Regions from separate parts of the Paenibacillus haidiansis genome, predicted to be linked through region 2. Evidence: riboswitches for the same ligand, from Rfam matches in the RefSeq annotation. Region 2 holds a riboswitch; the other holds the start of a gene.
What was found. Region 2 has a riboswitch for cyclic di-GMP ahead of V3851_RS23270 (methyl-accepting chemotaxis protein). Riboswitches for the same ligand answer to the same signal wherever they lie in the genome.
Positions count from the first base shown of each region.

Region 1: linked by a shared signal. The riboswitch ahead of V3851_RS05650 (S-layer homology domain-containing protein) and the one ahead of V3851_RS23270 (methyl-accepting chemotaxis protein) in region 2 are both predicted to bind cyclic di-GMP.

Region 1 covers NZ_JAZHPZ010000002.1:283,715-288,858, reverse strand. Annotated here, with positions in the region: gene V3851_RS05660 (helix-turn-helix domain-containing protein) at 38-349, shown strand; gene V3851_RS05655 (DUF4349 domain-containing protein) at 518-1,600, shown strand; cyclic di-GMP riboswitch class I at 1,928-2,017, shown strand; gene V3851_RS05650 (S-layer homology domain-containing protein) at 2,163-5,144, shown strand, end outside.
Region 2 covers NZ_JAZHPZ010000018.1:17,892-33,974, forward strand. Annotated here, with positions in the region: gene hpt (hypoxanthine phosphoribosyltransferase) at 1-526, opposite strand, end outside; gene tilS (tRNA lysidine(34) synthetase TilS) at 590-2,029, opposite strand; gene V3851_RS23255 (serine/threonine protein kinase) at 2,050-2,988, opposite strand; gene V3851_RS23260 (vWA domain-containing protein) at 2,972-3,718, opposite strand; gene V3851_RS23265 (non-ribosomal peptide synthetase family protein) at 3,890-7,624, opposite strand; gene V3851_RS23270 (methyl-accepting chemotaxis protein) at 7,652-9,409, opposite strand; cyclic di-GMP riboswitch class I at 9,574-9,662, opposite strand; gene spoIIE (stage II sporulation protein E) at 9,825-12,323, opposite strand; gene V3851_RS23280 (S1 domain-containing RNA-binding protein) at 12,691-13,167, opposite strand; gene V3851_RS23285 (FtsB family cell division protein) at 13,284-13,643, opposite strand; gene yabQ (spore cortex biosynthesis protein YabQ) at 13,663-14,232, opposite strand; gene yabP (sporulation protein YabP) at 14,229-14,510, opposite strand; gene V3851_RS23300 (aspartate ammonia-lyase) at 14,735-16,083, shown strand, end outside.

The DNA.
Region 1 (5,144 bases), on a different contig from region 2:
CCCCGAATTCCACAATAGTCCTAGGAGGTGGAAACATATGGACAATAATGAATTTAAAACGTGGAGTAACATAAAAAAAGAACTAAACTATAAGACTTCTTTGGAGAAAGAAGTGATTACCGAGACGGCCCGGCTCGTAAATGAGATTGTGCGCCGACGCAAAGAGACCGGCTTGAGTCAACGTGAAGTAGCCGAAAGGGCTGGCATAACACAAGCTCAAGTCGCGCGATTGGAGACTGCTGCCACTGTCCCGTCGATCGAAACGATATTAAAAGTATCCTTAGCGCTTGGTTTGAAAATCGAATTTTCATTATCCAATGAAGAACAATCTGCCGCCCTAGCCTATTAACAAAATCGTGTGATGTGATGGAATTTGAATACTTCGTTCATGCAGATCTGGAGCCGAAAGGCTCCTCTTTTTTGTGTCCATGCGACTTTTTTGGCAACTTTCCAGCCTCTGGAAACGTCTTTCTGTTTGAATAAACAAATATAGATTTTTCCAGGGGGCGAAATTGGAATGAAAAGATGGGGTATTTGGGCGATTGCACTAAGTTTGGTCTTGTCATTGCTGCTTGGCGGGTGCGGAAGCGCCAATCTTGCCGACGGCGACACTGCAGTCAGTAATGATAGTGGGGGAGCGGGTGCAGCGGATAAGGCGTCTATCGCGGCGGAGACGACAGAGGCGGAAGCTCCGGCCGCGAACGGGGGCGGGACTCCGTCAGAGCAGGCGGCCGCAGGTGGGGATTCCGGCTCCGCAGCAGCCGGTTTTCAAGGCTCGAACACAGCGCTGGGACTTAACAAGAAGTTGATTTACCGGGCGAATGTGACGATGGAGGTTAAAGATTACGGCAAAGCGCAGTCGGAAATCCGCAATTTGATCACTCTGACTGGCGGGTATATCGTGGAGTTTTCCGAAACGAAGTCCGAGTACGAACTTGGCGGCAATTTCATTCTGAAGGTTCCAGCCGACGGGTTTTCCCCGTTTTTGGACCGGCTGGCGCAGCTTCAGCCCGAATCGTTGCAGCAAAGCATTGAAGGACAGGATGTGTCCGAAGAGTACGTGGACTTAGAGTCCCGGCTCAAAGTGAAGCAGGCGATGGAAGCGAGATATTTGAAATTCGTCGGTGAAGCCACCAAAACGGCCGATCTGGTTGAATTCGCCAACGAATTGGAGCGGATTCAGACGGAGATCGAGCAAATCAAAGGCCGGATGCGTTATATCGATAACAATGTCTCGTTCTCCACGATCGAAATTCGCGTATTTCAGCCGGTAGAAAATTCGCTCATCAAACAGGAGGAAAAACAGGACCCGCTCTGGAAACGGGCGCAAAATGCTTTAACCGGCAGTATCGATGTTATCTCCATGCTGCTGCAATGGCTAGTCATTGTCATATCCGCTTTGTTGCCTCTGATCGTGATCGCTGCGGTGATTCTGGCGATCATCTGGCCGCTGCGGAGAAGGAAACAAAAGCAGCGTATCGGTGTGAAGCCGGAATGGCCGGCGGGGCAAGTCCCGTCTCTGCCTCAAAAAGAGGAAGTATCCTTTGAACAATCGGATACGCCATCTAAGGCCGACCAAGAGGATGAGGATTTGAAATAAGCGATTAGTTTGAAACCCGGAAGGGAGACCGTAATGGGATTTCTTCTTCCGGGTTTTATTTTTGATTGAAGATTATCTGATGCTAAAATGAGGAATTGGGGGACTTTTAGTATATTTTAATATAATAGAATCTATCAGATTTAAAAAGGGAATATAGCGCTGTTTTTGGAGTTTCTTGTAGAATTGCATCGCATAAAACTCGTTAAATTTGTCGACTGTAATTTTCTGATTGTCAAGGATATTTTTCTCACTTGAATCTGTTGACAACAATTTTTTTTTGAAATATATTGAAAATGTAATCAAGGAATTACCTGATCCTCATAATAATTGAATATTTGGCACACTAACCGAAAGGTTAGGTCGCAAAGCCTTGGAGTCTAATAATCGCCAACGATTTATGACCGTCCGGCTGCATAACAATGTTTTTATTGTTTATGTAGCCGGTTTTTTATTTTTCCGTCATTCTCAAACGGCACCGCCCGAGAGAAATAAATTTCCGGCAGTAAGGAGGTAGGGAACAGAGCTTAAAGGAGGATATTTATGAAAATATGAGGAGGAATCTATGAAACGCAGGTTAAGGTTGGCCATTTCTTGGTTATGCATGCTTTCACTTCTACTCGGTCCCGTAACCACGGTCGGAGCGAATTCGGGCGATAAATCCGGGCTCAAGCAAGGAGACATCAGGCTGAACAAAACAGCCGAACCGACGGGGAACTTTGGCGAATGGCAGGTTACACTGAGCGTTGAGGGGAAAAATCGCCAAACCAGTTCCGATGTCGTACTGGTTATCGATAATTCCGGGAGTATGGAAGACAAAGAAAAAATAGACCATGCCAAGAAAGCGGCCAAAAAATTTGTGGACTATTTGCTTCTTGACGGAGCGGACACGCAAATTGCCGTCGTGTCTTTTAGCAAAACGGCAAAGGTTGACTCCGGATTTAAGGGAGCGAATAAGAAGGAAGATCTAAAGAATGCGATCGATCAAATCGATTTAGGTTCCGGAACCAATATCCAGGCAGGGCTAAAAACCGCCAGAGGGCTCTTTGAAGAGGGTTTTAACGGGAAAGGAACAAATCAGAGAAATGCCAAAAACAAAGTGATCATCGTCTTAAGCGACGGAGAACCGACCTACAGCTATAAAGCTTATAATGCTGAAAGATATAACTGGCCGGGAAGAGAACACCATTTTATTTTGTCCAATTTTAAATACAACGAGTTAGTTGGAAAAGGTGAAGACTATGAATTGGATAAAGAATATCCGGTTGGAAATTATCGCGTAAAAGACAATGGCATTGGAACTTTGTCCGAAGCAAAGATCGTTCAGAAAAAAGGCATCGATATTTACTCAATCGGTCTGGATGTTTATCAAAATACCAATGCCTCATATGTAATTAATAACATTCAGAACAAAGGTTATTATCCTGCCGATAGCGACGAACTGGAAGAGATCTTCAGTAAGCTGGCCGGCAAGATTTCTTACGCCGCCCAGGACGCGATGGTTATCGACCCGATGGGTGAGATGTTTGATCTTGCCTCGTTGGACTACTCGGCCTCTCAGGGTGAGGTAAACTGGGATCCCGAAACCGAGACATTTACCTGGAAAGTTGGGACAATAGCGGAAGGCCACCCTGCGACATTTACTTATAAAGTGGTTATTGATCTATCCAAAAGTCCGGAATTGGATAAAAAATACCCTACGAATGGCCGAACGACGATTGACTACACCAATATAAAGGGTGAATCGGCATCGAGGGATTTTCCAATTCCTAAAGTAAAAATAACCAACGGGCACATTTTAATGAAGGGCTACCAGGTTAATGCCGACGGTGAGCCAATCGACGCCGACGGCAATGTGGTACCTCGTGACGAAGCGGAACTGCTGTACACGGAGTCTTTCAAAGATAAAAAAGGCAGCGATGCACTAAATATCAAGGATGGACCATTCAATGTTCCGGCCAAAGAGGTTGAAGGTTTCGAGTTGAAAGTTGGGGAAAATCCGACGACTGTTTCGCTTACTAAAAATCAGCCTTACCAAATCGTCTGGTTTGGATATGCTAAAGTAGATAACGAAAGATCCTTGACCGTAAGATACGTGAACGGGGAAACCGGTGAAGATCTTAAGGACCCTGATAATAGCTACACCGGCAAGGTGGGCGAGAAAATCACCCTATCTGCCGAAGATATCACGGATACGGTAACGGGCGCAGTTTACAAACCGCACAGCTATAAAGTTTCTTACACCTTTAAAGCACAGCCTGTCCATCAGGAATTTGAATTCATCTACTCGCTGAAAGAACAGCCTCAGGAAGAGCGTACGGTCCAGGTCAACTACGTAGACCGGGAATCGGGCGAGCCTCTTGCGGATCCAACGTTCCATACCGGTAAGGTTGGAGAAGTCCTGGTGCTGGAAGCGAAGCCGATCACGGTAACGGGCGCGGTTTACACGCCTGAAGAGTACACGCATAGCTATGAAATAACGTTTAAAGATGATCAGGAGCACACCTTCTACTATAATCTCGGCGAACCGGAAGAAGATGTGTTCGGACTCACCGTCTACTATCTTGACCGGGCAACGGGCGAGGCGCTGGCCTCCGAGGATGTATTCAAGGATGTAGAAGGTGCCGAACTAACGCTGTCCGCAAAAGCAATCGAGGGTTACACTCCGGAGACGGAACGCTACGTTTATACGTTTACCGATGAAGAAGAGCAGGTACACGTCTTCTATTACACGAAGAATGAAGCGCCTGCGGAGCAGCAAGTGACCGTCAAGTATTTGCGCAGCGGTACGGATGAAGAACTGGCGAGTCCGACAACCGTGAAGGGTATAGCGGGCGAGACAAAAACTCTTAGGGCGAAATCGATATCCGGCTATACGCCGGTGGACTCGACTCATTCCTACACGTTTAGCGATGAAGAAGGCCAGGAGTATATTTTCTACTACACCAGAAATTCGTCCCGTTCGGGAAGAACGAGCTCGTCGACAACGAGCACAACGACCGAAACGCCGCTGCCGCCATTGCCGCCGCCTCCGCCGGCGCTGGAAACGGAGAACCATTACGACTACATCAATGGGTATCCGGATGGCACGGTCAAACCGCTGAACAACATTACCCGCGAAGAAGTGGCCGCGATTTTCTATCGGTTGCTGGCGGATGACAGCCGCTCCGCTTATCTGAAGACGGATAATTCCTTCTCCGACGTGGCCGCTACGCGCTGGTCCAACCAGCATATTTCCACGATGGAGAACGCGGAAGTGATCACGGGGTATCCGGACGGTTCCTTTAAACCGGGACGCTATATTACCAGAGCCGAGTTTGCGGCGATCGCTTCCCGGTTCGACAAGCTCGACGAACGGCAGAACGATATGTTTACGGACATCACCGGACACTGGGCGGAGAAATATATCGCCTCCGCCGCCAATAAAGGCTGGATCAAAGGATATGCGGACGGAACGTTCAAACCGGATCAATACATCACCCGGGCCGAGGCCGCCGCCTTCATCAACAGCGTGCTGAATAGAAAAGTGGATAAGAACGGCATTCAT
Region 2 (16,083 bases):
CTTCCGGCTTCAGCACTCCAACGAAGGGGAGGTTCCGGTATTTCTCGGCATAATCCAAGCCGTAACCGACAACGAAAGCATCGGGAATAATGAATCCCGACAAATCCGCCTCCAGTTTCACGGTCCGGCGCGCCGGCTTATCAAACAGTGTTACGATCTTTACGGACTTCACATTCCGCCGCTGCAGCACATCGACGAGGTAACTGAGCGTCAGCCCGCTGTCGATGATATCTTCCACGATAAGGATGTCTCTTCCCTCGACGGAATTGTCCAGATCCTTGATGATTTTTACTTCTCCCGAAGAACGGGTGGAGGCTCCATAGCTGGATACCGCCATAAAATCAAGCTCAAGCGGAACGGTAATTTCCTTCACCAAATCCGCCATAAATATAAAAGCGCCTTTCAGAATGCAGATGACCAAAGGATTCCGGCCTTCGTATTCCGCACTCAATTGGCGGCCGAGCTCGGCTACTTTCTCCTGGATTTGTTCCCGGGTAATCAAAACTTCCTGAATGTCATTTAACAAGATAAATAAACCTCCTACGTTATACTATGAATGCCTTCAATTGGCCTTAGCCCCAAGTTTGGATTATCGGCCCGTATCCAGAGCCATCACCACAACGGAAGCCGTCTGCCGTCCTACCGCCGCAAGCGATGATCTTCGAACTCCGGGAATCCACACAATCCGGCCCTTGGCGTCCGTCACCATTGGGATTTGGGAGCGTAGAGAGGGAGGTATTTTCTCGTCGATGAAAATATCTTTCACCTTTTTGCTTCCATTTAGTCCCATCAATTTCATCTTGTCTCCCGGAAGCCGGGAGCGCACCGTAAGCGGATAGACGAGCTCGGCCGCATCGAACGCGGCCTCGTTGTTTCCCTCCGGTATCACCGCCGGAAGTTCGGCTCCGGCCTCATAACGGGTAAAACGCAAGGTTTGCCCCGTGTCCATAATAGACACTTCCGCCGGAAAATGTTCCACAACATATGTATAATGAGGAATCTGACTTTCCGCTCGGGCGGGCATAAACCGGATGATATCATATTCACGCAGACAACGGATTCCTCCGCCGAGATCAAGGCTCCATGTGGTTGGCCGGTCCTGGACCGCCCCTTTGCGGATCGCTTCAATCTTGACAAAATCGCTGTCATCCGTGCCCAAAGGCAGATAATTTAATATTAGTTTAATCAACCTCCGTTGTAAAGCGGCATGTAGGGAGGTGAAAGTCCCCGTCCGAAAAGCCGCGCAGCCATCCTGCCATATGACCGTTTCGGCATATATCCGCGCCGTTTCCTGCGCCATGTAATCGTCTTCTTCCCCGATCACCTCGGCCAGGCGGTTCAGCGAATCCGCCAGTTGCTCATTATATTGCCCCAAAAACGGCAGTACATCCAGCCGGATCGCATTTCTTGCATACTTGGGCAGCAAATTGGAGCTGTCGATGACAAACGGGATGCCGGCGCCTTCGCAGGCCTTCACCAGCTCATTTTTGTATATACGAAGCAACGGGCGGATAAGTTCCACATTTTTTTCCCGGCGTTTCAGCTTCATCCCCGCCAAACCGGACGGCCCGCTTCCCCGCAAAATCCGCATCATGACCGTCTCGGCTTGATCGTCGGCATGATGGGCCAAGGCGATCGACGCGGCCCCGTATTTTTTGGCGACCTCGTGCAGGAAGCCGTATCTTTTCTCCCGGGCGGCCAATTGGCCCCCTTTGCCCGATTCCTTCATATAAGCCGGAATGTCAAATGCGCCGAGCTCGAACGGAATCCCCAGGCGGTCGGCCATATGCCGTACAAATTCGGCCTCCTCGTTGGACTCTTGTCCCCGGAATCCATGATTGACGTGGGCGCACACCAGCTTCAAACCAAGCCCGGGATCCCCGGCCAGCTCCTTTAATATATGTAATAACAAAACGGAATCGGGTCCGCCGGAAACCGCGACCACGATACCATCTCCGGGCGACCACAGCTCGTGATCCCGCCCGGTGCGGCGCACTTGCTCCACCAATCGGTGCAAATCGGAATTCATCCTGCGCCTCTTCCTTTCCACTATAGAATAAAAGTCAAATAAAGGGCGCAGCCCAGCAAGGTTAATGCCAGGGCGAAAGCGCCCACCAGCCAGCGCGGAGTCGAGGCTGCCGGTTTGCGCCGGCGGTAAGGGGCCGTAACGAGTTCTTTCCATAATCGGCACGCTTCCCACGTATCCCGAAATTGCCCTGTGATCGCCCGCTCCAGCCAGACTTTGTAGGGCTTCAAAGCAGGCTCGGAACGAACGATATTCAGCAAATCATGGTAGCTTCGCGTTTGCGGAAGCTGCGTCGCCGCCTGTCTCAACGAGCCTTCGGCAAGCAGGTGAATGCACACGGCCGAAAAGGAGAACAAGTCATAGGCCGGGTCGGCGGTTCGCCCTCCGGCCCCCCAGAACCCGCGGTCATACCACTCGGTGAACTGCTTTACGCTCCGTCCCATACTGCTGACTCCGCCGTAATCGATGAGTTCGACTTCGCCATAGGGTGACACCAGCACGTTCTCCGGCTTCAGATCGCCGAATACCCACCCGCTCTCATGCAGCTGCCCAAGCTGCCGCAGCAGATGCAAACCCGCGATCCCGAGCCACTCTGCGCCTCTCTGGGCAAGAAAGGGCCGAAGCGGCTCGCCCTTCACATATCGCATGACATAGAAAGGAATCTCCCTGCCCTGGACGGAATAGTCATCGACTTCCACCAGATAAGAAAGATCCCGCCCCGTGCCGCTTCGCCGCCGTTCTTGCCGCTGCAGCGCCTTCAGCACATTGATTTCCGATTGTATATCGACCGTGTCGAAGCCCATTTTGAGCGCATAACGCTTCGAGCTGTCCGCTTGCCTGACCAAATAAACAACGCCATTGGCCCCTTGGCCGAGCAGGCGCTCAATCCGATATTGCCCGCCCTTCCAGCGGCCGGTTACTACCGTTCCTTGCGCAAGGCTCAATTTAGACGACGTAGTCACCGAGTATCCCTTCTCCTCTATCCGGTTCCTCCGGCCAGTTCTTGGATTCGTGTCCCTTAAGTGTACCATATTGGAAGAATTCCATCACCTTCAGGATCGCCGGGCCGGTTGGGGTCGCCCCGCGCATCGCAATCCGCTGGAAGATGGAGCGTACCGAACCGAGATCGGTCGTCCAGTCCAAATCGAGCACGGCATCCTCGCCGCCGTGTGAGCCGGGGAAATGGAACACGGCCAACCTGCTGCTTCCTTTTCTCGCGCCCAGGCTGAGCATCATATCGCGGATCGCCTCCTCCACGGCGGCAAGCTTCGGCTTCATGCTGGCGCTCGCGTCGATTAACAGCGCTACGTCCAAGGAGCTCGTTTCGCTTAGCTCGTCAATCACTTCCACGACCTGGGAACGCTGCTCCGGAGGAAGTTCCTCGACGGAAGCATTGCCCAGGATTTGCTTTAACTCTTTATTAACCGCGTGCTGAATCGTCTGAACCACGGTCTTTCTGGTCAACATCTGCATCGTTTGCGCCAGCTTCTGCGTCCCCGACAGCGAGCTCATCCCGCCGCCCGCCTTGGCGATTTCCGCAATTTCCAAGCTGCCGAGCTCGCCGATCGTTCCGTAATCGACAATCCCCACGACATTGACGATAATTCCTTCCTGTTTGGCCAAAGCCGCGGCCATAACCGGGCTCTCTCCCACATTGGAGCAGCCGTCGGTAATCAGCATAATTTGCTTCATAGGAATCCCCGCTTTCTTTCATTCTATTTTCTGAAAGACTCTCTTTTCTATCATTTCCAGCAGAGAGAGGATTCAAACCCGACGAAAGAGTCAATAGAAACGGCTTGCCCTATCCCGTACCGGTTGGGAATAAGACAAGCCGCTTTTTGAAGCAGTTTGAGGCTTATTGCTTTACGCTTCTATAGGTTTATCCGGTCTTGGAAAATAGCCGACGGAGACGGCGTGACGCACCAGCCGGGCGATGTATTCCCGGTCCGGGGCGTGGCAGGCGACCGTCGTTCCGGCCAAAAACTCGCTCGTTTGCGGACAGGCAAACTTAAACGGCGAATTTTTGGCTCCGTCACCCTCCAATTGGGCCATAGCCAGCTCCACACCTATGCTGTCTTTCCGCTGGCCGGCGTCAAGCAGCCAGGCTTCATATGCAGGCCAATCCAGCAGCTCGACCCTATAGCCTAGGTCACGGAAACAATCGACCAGTTGCTTATAAGGAAGCTGCACCGGATTGCATATGTGGAACAGACGTCCGGCCGTCTCTTCCTGAAGCGCCAAAGCCACGATCGCTTCACCCGCGTAATTGACCGGCGTCAAATCAACCTGCCAGTCAACGCTTGGGGCTTTGCCGAGCAGGAACATCGCCTTCAGCATTCGATAAAAGGCGTTGTTGTCGATATTCCGCTGGAATTCGCCCGTCTGCGAGTGGCAGGACAAATTGCCGATGCGGTAAATCGTCGCGGCTACGTCTTCCTCCTCGCAGGCTCTGACGACGATACGTTCCGCGGCCAGTTTGCTGTTGGTGTAGACATTATCGGTCGATACCGAATAATCGTAGCCGTTCCGGTCGGTGAATCGCTCCCACTTCCCTTCAAAGGCCAAATCCTCGGGAATGCCCAGCGTCGAGACGTAGTGGAAGCGGACGTTTTTCCCGCGGGCCATGGATAAGAGCCGGTCGGTGCTTTCGACATTGACCCGCTCGAAGTACGCCGGATCGCCGAAGTGTTTTACCTCCGCCCCGCAGTGGATGATGGAATCGATCCGGCTGTCCAGCAAGGTCTGAACGCGTTCGTTCAGCCCTAAATCCGGCTGCTCCAAATCACCCTGCACGGCGAAGACCCGCCCTTCCATCATCGAGGCGATTTCCGGGCCGAAATAGCCGCGCATCACCCGGGTCAGCCGCTGGTAGGCGTCTTCTCCGTGAACGGAGCGAATCAGGCAGTAGATCAGCGCATCCGAGGAACGGAGCAATTCGTACAATAGCATCGAACCGAGATAACCTGTAGCGCCGGTAAGCAGAATATGATTCTGCGGGCTGGCGGTTTTCGGAGACGGGGCTTTACGGCCAAACCTCCGCGGATATTCCGCCAGATCGACCGGCTCCCCGGTCATTCCGGGCGCCGCCTTCTCCCCGGAAACAGCACCTCCAAGCTCCTTCACCCGCTCGGACAGCTTCGCTACGGTAGGATATGTAAAGAAATCGTTAATCTTCAGCATAGGGAACCTGGGCTTCAAGAGTACCAGCGCCTCAATAATTTTCAGCGAATGGCCCCCGATTTCGAAGAAATCGTCGTGAATGCCGATAAAGCTGCGCTTCAGCGCCCTTTCCCAAGCGGCCGCTATTTCCCGTTGCACGTCATTTTCCGGTGCCGCATAATCCTCGGACTCCTCCCCGGCCAATGGGAGCTCATAGAGGGCCAGACGTTTGCGGTCGATTTTCCCGGTCGGCGACACCGGCATGGCTTCCAGGCATATGAAATGGCTCGGAACCATGTAAGCCGGGACCTTCGTCTTCAGAAACGCCGCCAGCTCCGCCTTGCTTGCCGAGGCTCCAGCCTTGGCCGTATAGAAGGCTACCAACTGCTTCTCCCCGGTCGCGTCCGCTTTGGCGATCACGGCAACATCCTTCATATCCTGATGTTTGGCCAAATTCTCCTCGATTTCCCCGATCTCGATCCGGTAACCCCGGATTTTGACCTGAAGATCCTTGCGGCCCACATATTCAATGTTGCCCCCGTTCTGCAAGCGCACGAGATCGCCGGAGCGGTAATACCGCTTGCCCGATCCCGGATTTACCGGGTCCGGGACGAACGCCTCCGCGGTTTTCTCCGGTTGATTCAAATACCCTCTGGCCAGCCCTACGGAGTGAATCAGCAGCTCGCCCGCCACATTGATCGGGCATAGCTGATCCTGCTCATTCACGATCAGTACCTCGTAATTGGCAAGCGGCTTGCCGATGCTGACCGTGGTCCAGTCGTCGGGAATCGGCCCGTCGAGCTTGAAGGTCGTCGTCGCGACCGTCACCTCGGTAGGCCCGTACGCGTTGACAATGACCGGCCGGTGCGGCAGCTTTCTTTGCAGCGCGCGCACCGATTCCCCCGTCAGGGCCTCTCCGCCGATCACAAAGCTGCGAATCCCGCGATATTTGAACCCGTCTTCCGCGCTCAAATAGGCGGACAACTGGTTGAAGAATACCGTCGGCAAAATGCCGATGCGCGTCGCACCGGTTTCCACAATGCTCGAAGTGAACGAATCGACCGAATAGCGCTGCTCATTGTTCAACAGGTGCAGTCTTGCGCCGCAGCACAGCGCGCTGAAAATGTCGTACACCGAGGCGTCGAAGCTGAATGTGGAGTATTGCAGAATCACATCCGTCTCGCTCATTTCGAGCTGATCTACGGTTGCGAGCGACAGATTGACGACGCCGGCATGGGGAATCAGAACTCCCTTCGGTCTGCCGGTCGTCCCCGACGTATAAATGACATAAGCTACATTTTCCGGACCGGTTAAGACACCTACCAGATCGGCCGAGTCGTCCGCAAGGGGCGTGTCGAGGCAAAGCAGGGATACTTCCGTCTCCCCTCCCGCCAGAAGCGATTCCAGCTTCGGCTTGAACACTTCCTTCGTAATTACCGTCCGGGAACGGGTATCCGCGATAATGTAAGAGTTCCTGTCTTCCGGGTGTTCCGGATCAAGCGGCACATAAGCGCCGCCCGCTTTCACGACCCCGAGCATAGCGATCACGGCCTCTAAGCTGCGCTCCATGAAGATGGACACGTACTCTCCTTTGCCGAGCCCCCGCGAAAGCAGGTTCCGGGCTACTTGATTGGAGAGGCGATCCACCTCCGTATAGGTTAGCGTACGGCTCTCGGAAGACAAGGCGATGCGGTCGGGAAAACGCTCCACGGTCCGGCTCAGCATATCGGGAATGCCGGCCGGTAGGGATGGCCAGACCCTCTCCGTATTATTCAATTCGCTGTAAGCCGTGATATCCTCTTCCGTCAACATCGGTATACTTCCGATGGCCCGGTCCCCGTCTTCAAACGCCGCATTTACAATCCGCCCATAGTGGGCGGCGAACTTGAGAACGGTTTGTTCTTTAAACAGGTTTTTGTCATACGAAATTTGAACCCGGATTTCGCCTTCCCGCTCCTTTACGTGCCAGTTCAGGCAGCTCGAAGCGCAGGCGGCTTCCCCGAAGATCGTCCGTACGAGAGGCGAATGGCCGGTAATCCGTTCAATCTCCTTTAGCGGCAGCGCTGCGAAATCGAGGGATTTCCATTTGTCCGAAAGCGATTGATACAATCCGCGAAATGAGGTCTTCGCTTCGCAGTGCATCCGAAGCGGCAGCAAATTCCCGCAGGCATCTATCACGCCTACGATTTGATCGTTCTCGCCGCTCATTCGGTATAAAAAAGTGAAATAACAGGCCATCATCCATAAATTAAAATCGATATCCGAGCTTAATCCCGATTTAAAGGCCTTAGAAATATCCAGCTTGTATTCGGTTTGCGCCATTTCTCCTTTTGCGTCGATTTTGGAATAGTCGGTATAAATGTCGAATCCGGAAAGCGGCGGCTGCAGTTCATTCGTCCAAAAATCCCGGATTATGCGGTCCATTAGTAAGGTACCCACTCGAATTCAGCTCCTTGACTTCTCTCTCTATAATTTCAGACCTTCTACCACTTTCTCTAGTTCCCCTGAGATTTGATTCAGGCTTTCCGCCGAACCCATAACTTTACCCGCAGACGTGCGCTGCTCCAGCGCGCTGGACTTGATATGCTCGGATACGTCCGCATTTCTTTCCGCCAATACGGCGATCTGTTTGATAGTAGCCGTAATCTGTTCGGTTTCCGCCACCATTTCTTCCGTTGAAGCGGAAACCTCCTGAATCTGGCTTGTGATGGAATCGGTGGCCTCCAATATATTGTAGAAAAGCTCGCCCGTTTGTTTGACGATATCGATCCCCGCCTCCACATTCCGCTCCCCCTCGCCGATGGCATTGACGGCGGTCAGCGTTTCGTTCTGGATGTAGTGGACGAGGTCGGCGATTTTCTCGGCGGACTTGCCCGATTCTTCGGCAAGCTTCTTCACCTGATTCGCTACGACCGCAAAACCGCGGCCCTCTTCCCCCGCTCTGGCGGCTTCGATGCTGGCGTTCAGTGACAGAAGATGGGTTTGCGCCGCAATCTGCGTAATGACCTGCACGATTTCCTCGATTTCACCCGAACGCTTCTGTAGCTGCTCGATCGACGCCACCGAATGCTGCACCGATTGGTGAATCGAGTCCATTTGCTTCATGACTTTGCCGATGTTTTCCCCGCCTATCTCGGACTGCGTCTTCATTTGCAAAGAAGCCTCAGACAACAGGGCTGTGCTTCCCGCGATCGTATTGACCCCGGAGTTGATTTCCTCCAGCGAAGTCACGCTTTCCGAAATCGACTTGCTCTGCTGAGACACCTTGTCCGAAATTTCGCCGATATGGGTGGTAATGTTCGCAGAGCTTTGATGATTCTCCTCGGAAGCCGTGAACAAAACGCGAGCCTGCTCGGCCGATTGGGTGGACACCCCTTTTATGGTTGTAATCAGGTCTCTGATGTTCGAAACCGTGACATTGAATTTCTCGTTGACCCGTCCCAGCTCACTTCCGTTCGTCTCCAATTGAACGCTAAAATCGCCCTGGCTCAGCTTCTCCAGCGCGTTCATCAATCCTTTAACGGGAGCGAAAGTCCGTCTCAGCGAGATATATTGAAACGTTAGAATGACCAGTAATATAACAACCAATGCAAGGCTGGTATATTTCAACAAGTCCTGCTGTCCTTTTAAAATAAGGCTGGCATCGAAGTCCATGCCCATGTAGGCGAACACTTTGCCGCTCTCGTCCTGGAACGGATAAAGCACGGTCAACCAGGTACCGTAATCGTCTTTATAAGGTTCCGTGAAGGTAATCTTTTTGGTCTTCAGCATCTCATCAACGCCTTGGATATGTATATCGGGCTGTCCGAGCATGTCCCCCAAATGGAGGTTCTCGCCTTCGAACATGTCCAATACAGCTGTTGGAAACGCTATCATAAGCGTACTCTTGTCGACTACTTCGGCGCCGAAAATATAACCTTGCGCCACATTCGGATGCGTTGCGGATAAATCATCGAAAATTTGCGTCAGCTTTTGTTGAACCGGCGAGTTCCGATCCGTGTTGTTCATCGCTTCGGCGGCTTCGGCCGGAGTCACTTTGTTAATCCACGCTTCCATGACCTTTTGCGAATCCGATTCCAGCTGGTTCGTCAAGACTTCGCCTTGAATATAGTAGCTGGAGGCGATCAGGATCACGCCGGTCATCAGAATGGATAAACTCGTTATAACCATATTCTTCGTAACAGTGCTCCAGCGGCGAAAACCGCCCCATCTTGGCAGCTTCATTTCTTGTCTCCTCTTTCCGTCAGTAATGTTATGATGCCTTGTTGTGAACTGCAAAACCTATTTCACTACTAAGACTCCTTTCTGTGAGAGAATGGTAAGGCATACCCGGTTTGAGGGCAAAAAAAAGATAACCTGTAGAAAAAAACTATAGGTTACCATTTTTTTCAGGCAACTGGCTGACATCTCCCCTGTAGAGGAATTAGTCCCTATAGCTTTGCGTCACTGCCTTTCGGCAGTTTTGCCAAGATTTTATTTAAAATTTTGAGAAATGATGCCATATTTGGTGGATTACCAGGATAGTCAAGGTCCATGTTACTACATACTTGAAAACATTCCCATGAAAATTAACCCAATTTTTTGTCGAATTTGTGACTTTTGTCCTTATCTTTGTCGAAAAATCTCTCCGTCCCCGTACCTAGCTTACGGTCCGCGGACGCTCCAGCCGGGTGATCCCCGGGATATGCAGCGTCGACCATTGGGGTAAAAAATGATCCACTTTGGCGACGGCAACCGTCATGTCGTCCTGAATAACATTCTTTTGATAGCGGATCACGGATTCCAGCAAACTATCGGCGATTTCCTGGGGATCCTCCGACCGGATCTCCTGAATCAGCCGTTTAATCCACAGCTCCTTGTTGACGGCGTACCCCGGAGCATCGTATACACCGTCCGTCATCATGATCAGCGTATCGCCCGGATACAGCTGAACGGTAACCAGGTCGACTTCGATATCCTGAATAATGCCGATCGGCAAATTGCTGGCCGAGACGGGGATCACCTCCTGTCCCCGCTTGATAAAGCTCGGGGAAGAGCCGATCTTCAAAAAGGTCGTCCGGGCCGAATATTCATCGATCAGCGCCATATCGACCGTGGCGTAAATCTCATCCGGCGAGCGAAGCATCAATATCGAATTGACCGACTTGATCGCCAGCGTCTCGTCCATACCCGATTGCAGCAGCTGCTCCAAAATGTTCAGCGCGGTGCTGCTCTCCAATCTGGCCCGTTCTCCGTTGCCCATCCCGTCGCTGATCGCCACCGCATAGGTTCCGTTGCCGAGCTCCATCGCGCTGAAGCTGTCCCCGGACAGCAGATCCCCGCCTTTGGCCGTGCCCGCCACCCCGGTGACCACCTCGTACGTCTTGGCCGATCCGAACGTCACCGTGGCCAGACCGTCGCGCCGGCTAGCCGCCGACTCGGCCACCACGGCGATATGCTCGCCCAAAATATCGGACAAGAGCGGGGCGATGATCTTCCGGCATTCGTCGAAGCCGCGGGTATAGGCATGAACGATCTCGATTTCGACATTGCCGTGGTCCAGATTGACGATATCGATGCTGTGAATGGACAGGCCCATCTTTTCCAGCGCTTCGCGGATTTGTTCCTCCTGTTTGTACAAAGCTTGTCCCTCGCGCTCGATCTCCCTCGCCAGGTCTTCCATCACCTGCGATACGCCGGATAATTGTTCGGCTACGAGCAGCCGGCTGTCGTATATTTGCCTTTTCCAGTGCATATCATGTTGATAAAGATTGTATTCCCGTTTCATGACGGCCAACACTTGATCGGTCTTCACACACATTTTGCTCCATTTGGCGGGCAGGCCCTCCTTGGTCAAATTCGGATTCTCTTCGACGGCCGTCATCATCTCCGTCATAAGTTTATAAGTTTGATAGAATTTCCCGTCCCAGCACATATTGCGCCGGTGGCAGGTTGCGCACGCCCCCTCGGTGACCGCGTCCATAAAATGATCGACTTCCTCGCTCCGCTTGGCGATCTCCCCCGAGCTGGCGATCTGTCCGAAGCTGCGCGACAGTTGCTTGAACACTTGAGAGAATTGCGATACCCGGCCCGCGGTCACCTCCCGCATCCGTTTGGCGTATTCATGCTGGGTTTTCGTATGGTCCTGCGTGCCGGGAATGTATTTCGCAATCGAACCGACGACGCTTTTCGGCGTCAGTAAGAAGAAGAATACCGCGACGCAGCTCTCCCAGGTTGAGGACATCACCTCCGCCGGACCGGTCAGATATAAGGAAAGGATGGAAGAGCCGAGCAGCATGCCGAAGCCGACGGCCCATTTTCGTCCCTCGCGCAGCATCCCGGCCAGCATGCCCGAAAAAGCGAGCAGGCTCATTTGATAAAGTGCCGAGGTGTCGGCCAGGCTGAGGATCAGCCCCGTGACAACCCCGACCGAGGCACCCAGCGTAGCGCCGCCGGCCAAGGCGAACAGCAGAATTAAATATCGCGTGAGCATATGTTCAATCGATAAGCCGGATATCTCCCAACCTACGGATCCGGTCATCACCGACGCCAGCAAAATGACAAGGCAGAGAATTTCCTCCGTGCGCAGCTGGTAGTTCCTTTTCCGGAATGTAAAGATCGGAACCGCTTGAATAAATACGAGCGTCAGCACAAAGCTGAGGATCGCGTCCATCACCGTCATCAAAAAGGCGTACCATGTCAGAGAAGGGCCGATTACCGTCTCGAACAGCAGCGCCAGGAAAGTGCTAGTGAACACCATGAGCGGCGCGTACGACACATCCGCGCGTTCGAACGCTTCCATTCCTTTATGGATTAGAAAGAAAATGAGCAGCTCCGCGGCGATCAAAAGCGCGTGATTCCCGGAGACAAGCATCGCTCCGGCGACCATCGACGCCCCGGCAATCACGGCGATATCCCGTCTTAGAAACATAATGACCGCAAAGAAGGCCGCGGCAAACGGGGACAGCTCGTCCAGGATCACCGCCTTCCCCAGCAGGAAGCTCATCAATAAGAACAAACCGTTCCACTTATTGGCCGCAAAAAACCTGCTAAAGGCCGCTACAATCGGAAGCTGCCTGAACGCATCTCCCCATGATTCCCTTACTTGCTTCTTCGTTCTCTTCATTCCCGGAAATGGGATTACATTCCATTTCTCCATTACCTGGCACCGCCTTTTCCATTTTTGTAAGGTATGTCCCATTATAGGAGGGCGCGGGCGGAAAGTTTGTCAATTACCGGAGCCGAGTCAAAAGAAATTTCCGACAAATTGAGTGCGGCCTTCGAAACAGCGCGAACCCAAGCCTGCCGTACGGATCAGCTTCTTAAGGCGTTCCTATGTTCGTATGTATGGAAGTCGTCCCATTAGACATTTCCTGCCAGTTCGTCCAAAGACAGGCGTGGATTGCGTTGTAACCTGTCGCTTGAGGCAGGGTAGACGACAAAAATAGTAAGCGGGCGGAGAAACGGGGCGAAAAACAAAAAACCGCAGGCAAGAGTGCCTGCGGAAGTTCATATTCAATGTTGTATTACATACGTTTGGCTCCGCGTCCTCCGCGTTTGCCTTCCGTGTTCTTCTTCAGTGACGAAATTCGCTCCTCACTATCTTTAAGGAAGCGGGAGACTTTATCTTCAAAAGAGGCCTTGTTCGGCTGCGGCTTGAAAGGACGTCCTCCCCGATCCCGGTTAAATCCTCCGCCTGGCCGATCTCCGTCTCTACCGCCCGGACGATCGCTGCGCGGTGCGCGTGGCGGTCTGGCTTCTACCGGTTTATCGACGGCTTGCTTAATGGAAAGTCCGATCTTGCCGTCCTTGTCGACGTTGATAACCTTCACGGTCACAACATCGCCGATCTTCAGATGATCGTTGACATCCTTAACATAGTTGTCTGCGATCTCCGAGATATGAACGAGACCCGTGACACCTCCTGACAGATCCACAAATGCTCCGAAATGCGTGATGCCTGTCACTTTTCCTTCTAACTTGGTGCCCACTTCTATTGACATAAAATAAAATGATCCTCCCTTAAAAATATACAGCCAGGCCTTGAAATCATGACTGCGGTGATTTGATTATACAAAATGAGTCAAACAAGGTCAACAGCCGTATATCCCGCATGGGGTCAGTCATTTCCGGATTCTGACTCCGATACGCGGACCGGAATTTCACCCGGTTTGTAAAGTCCGTATTTCTTCATCGCAATCTGACCGATATATTCGGGATCATTCAGTCGGTTGAGTTCATATTTCAACTGGTTTAAAGCCTGATCGTTCTCATCCTTGACGGCTTGGCGTTCGGCCAGCTCATGCTGCTTGTTCCCGATCTCGCCGGATTGGTCGATGTAGGTATAACCCGCCCAGCCGAGGAACAGCACCATGAAGCTCATCCACAGCCGCATCCGTCTGCGCGCTCCGGCGGATTTCACGGCAGGCCCGTTATTATTGGTTGTATTTCGGTTTGTTCTTGCCGCCGTATCGCGCATCGGAGCACCTCCCGTACTTTTATTCTTTGCTAAACCAGCGGTTCCATAATTTGATTACCCATTCCCGAACAGAATGAAGCCTGTCCGGTAAGCACAACTTTTTCCATATAGGTCTTGTGGCCCAGGCCAAAAGTTTCCAAATCGGGGACAGTGTCACCCTCCCCAAAAAAAGCAATATAGCCCAGGCGAATCCGAGCAGCAGCCGTATCCCCTTCAACAGCCACTTGACAGGTGTGACTACGGTCAACCGCCATATCCGAATGGTTATTCTGTAAATCTTTTGAACTACCTTTATTAAATTTACCACAAATTTTTCAATTACAACACTCAGAATCAAAAAATGAATCCAAACGCCTAGAAACAGGCCAAGGAATACGTAAAACCGGAGTTCCCCCTGGTTGACATGGTACAACGTCCGGAATACGAACAGCGCGGCCGCGAGCCAATAGCATAAATCCAGTACATGCACGCTCCAGCGGGGGAAGCGAAGCTGTCCCGATACGACCCGGTAGCTGTCAAAGGCGATCCCCATAGCTCCCCCGCACAGCAGCATCCACAGAAGCGTCGCCCATTGCGTTTCCAAATTCATCGGAACAGCTTGCCGAGCAGCCCTTTACCGTTGGGACGGGAGCCCGGATCCAAATATGATAAAGAGTTGACTTGGCCTTCTATACTGACAAGTCCCTGCTCCAGATTCAGGTTTTTAATATGTAAATTATGCCCGCGGATCGTCAGATGCCCAAGTTCGGTTTGCAGCAAAAACTCCTCGTTGTCAAAGCTATCCACGTTCAGGACGCCCGAGATCTCGAGCAGCTTTCTTTGCATCAAATGCAGCTCCTGACGTTTCCCTTTCCCTTGTTCGACCATGGCATGTACCCCTCCTTCTTACCAATAGCTTATGGGCGGTTCCTTTCCTTTAGAACATAAGCCTGTGCCGGAAATGAAAATAACGGGCCGCCGTGATCAATTTTACAGTAGAGGAAATCGCATTCTTTTACGATGGAGGAAAGTCATACCAATTGTACGATAGGGGCGAATCCTTGATGAAGAAAGGAACCGCAACAACCGCCGCCCGGGCGGAAGGCTGCCGGATGGAAGCCGATTTGCTGGGAGAAAAGGCAGTTCCGCAAAATGCTTATTACGGCATTCATACCGCGCGCGCCTTGGATAATTTCCCCGTGTCCGGAAGGCCCTCGAGTCCCCGTCTGTTCCGCGCCATCGTCCTCGTCAAAAAAGCGGCCGCCGTCACCTGCGGCAAATTGTCCCTCATCCCCGGTCCCGTCTCCCGCTCTATTGTCCTTGCTTGCGATGAAATCCTGGACGGCGCTTTGCAGGATCAGTTCGTGGTTGACGCGCTGCAAGGCGGCGCAGGCACGTCGACGAATATGAATGTAAACGAAGTGATCGCCAACCGGGCGATCGAGCTTATGGGCGGGCAAAAAGGTGATTACTCCCTTGTCCATCCTCTGAATCATGTGAATTGCTGCCAGTCGACCAACGACGTCTACCCGACGGCGCTGAGAATCGCCGCGATTTCGTTGCTGAGGCAGCTCAGTGAAGCGTACGCCTCCTTGCAGGAGGCGCTGCAGGCCAAGGAGCAGGAATTCGCAGATTGCCTCAAGCTCGGCCGGACGCAGCTCATGGATGCGCTGCCGATGATGGCCGGCCAGGAATTCGGCGCTTACGCCAAGGCGGTGGCGCGCGACCGCTGGCGGCTGTACAAGGCCGAGGAGCGGCTGCGGGAGATTAATCTCGGCGGCACCGCGATCGGCAGCGGTCTCGGAGCCCCGCGGGCCTATATATATCAGGTGACGGAAGTGCTGCAGGATCTGACCGGCCTCGGCCTATGCCGCAGCGAATACCCGATCGACCCGACGCAAAATATGGATGTTTTCGTCGAGGTCTCCGGGCTGCTCAAGGCTGCGGCGGTCACGCTGCTCAAGATCGCGAACGATCTGCGGCTGCTCGCCTCCGGCCCGGCCGGAGGGCTTGGCGAATACCGCTTGCCGCCTGTGCAAGCCGGCTCGTCGATCATGCCGGGGAAGGTCAACCCCGTCATGGCCGAGATGGCCGGCGTTACCGCCATGCGGGTCATCGCCAACGATGCCGCGATTAGCTGGGCCGCGGCGGGCGGCCAGCTTGAATTAAACGCGTTCTCGCCGCTGATCGCCGAATCGTTGCTCGAATCGCTCGAAATTCTGACCCGTGCCGTGCAATTGTTCGAGCAGCGCTGCGTACGTGGCATCGCGCTGGACCGGGAGCGCTGCGAAGCCCACTTGCGGCAGTCCACCGTGATGGCTACGGCGCTAGTGCATCATCTCGGCTACGAGCTTGCCTCCGTGATCGCCAAGGCCGCCCAGGAAAGCGGACGATCCGTGGAAGACATCGTCCTGGAGCGCGGCCTCCTGACTGCCGAACAGGTGGGGGAAATCCTGAGTCC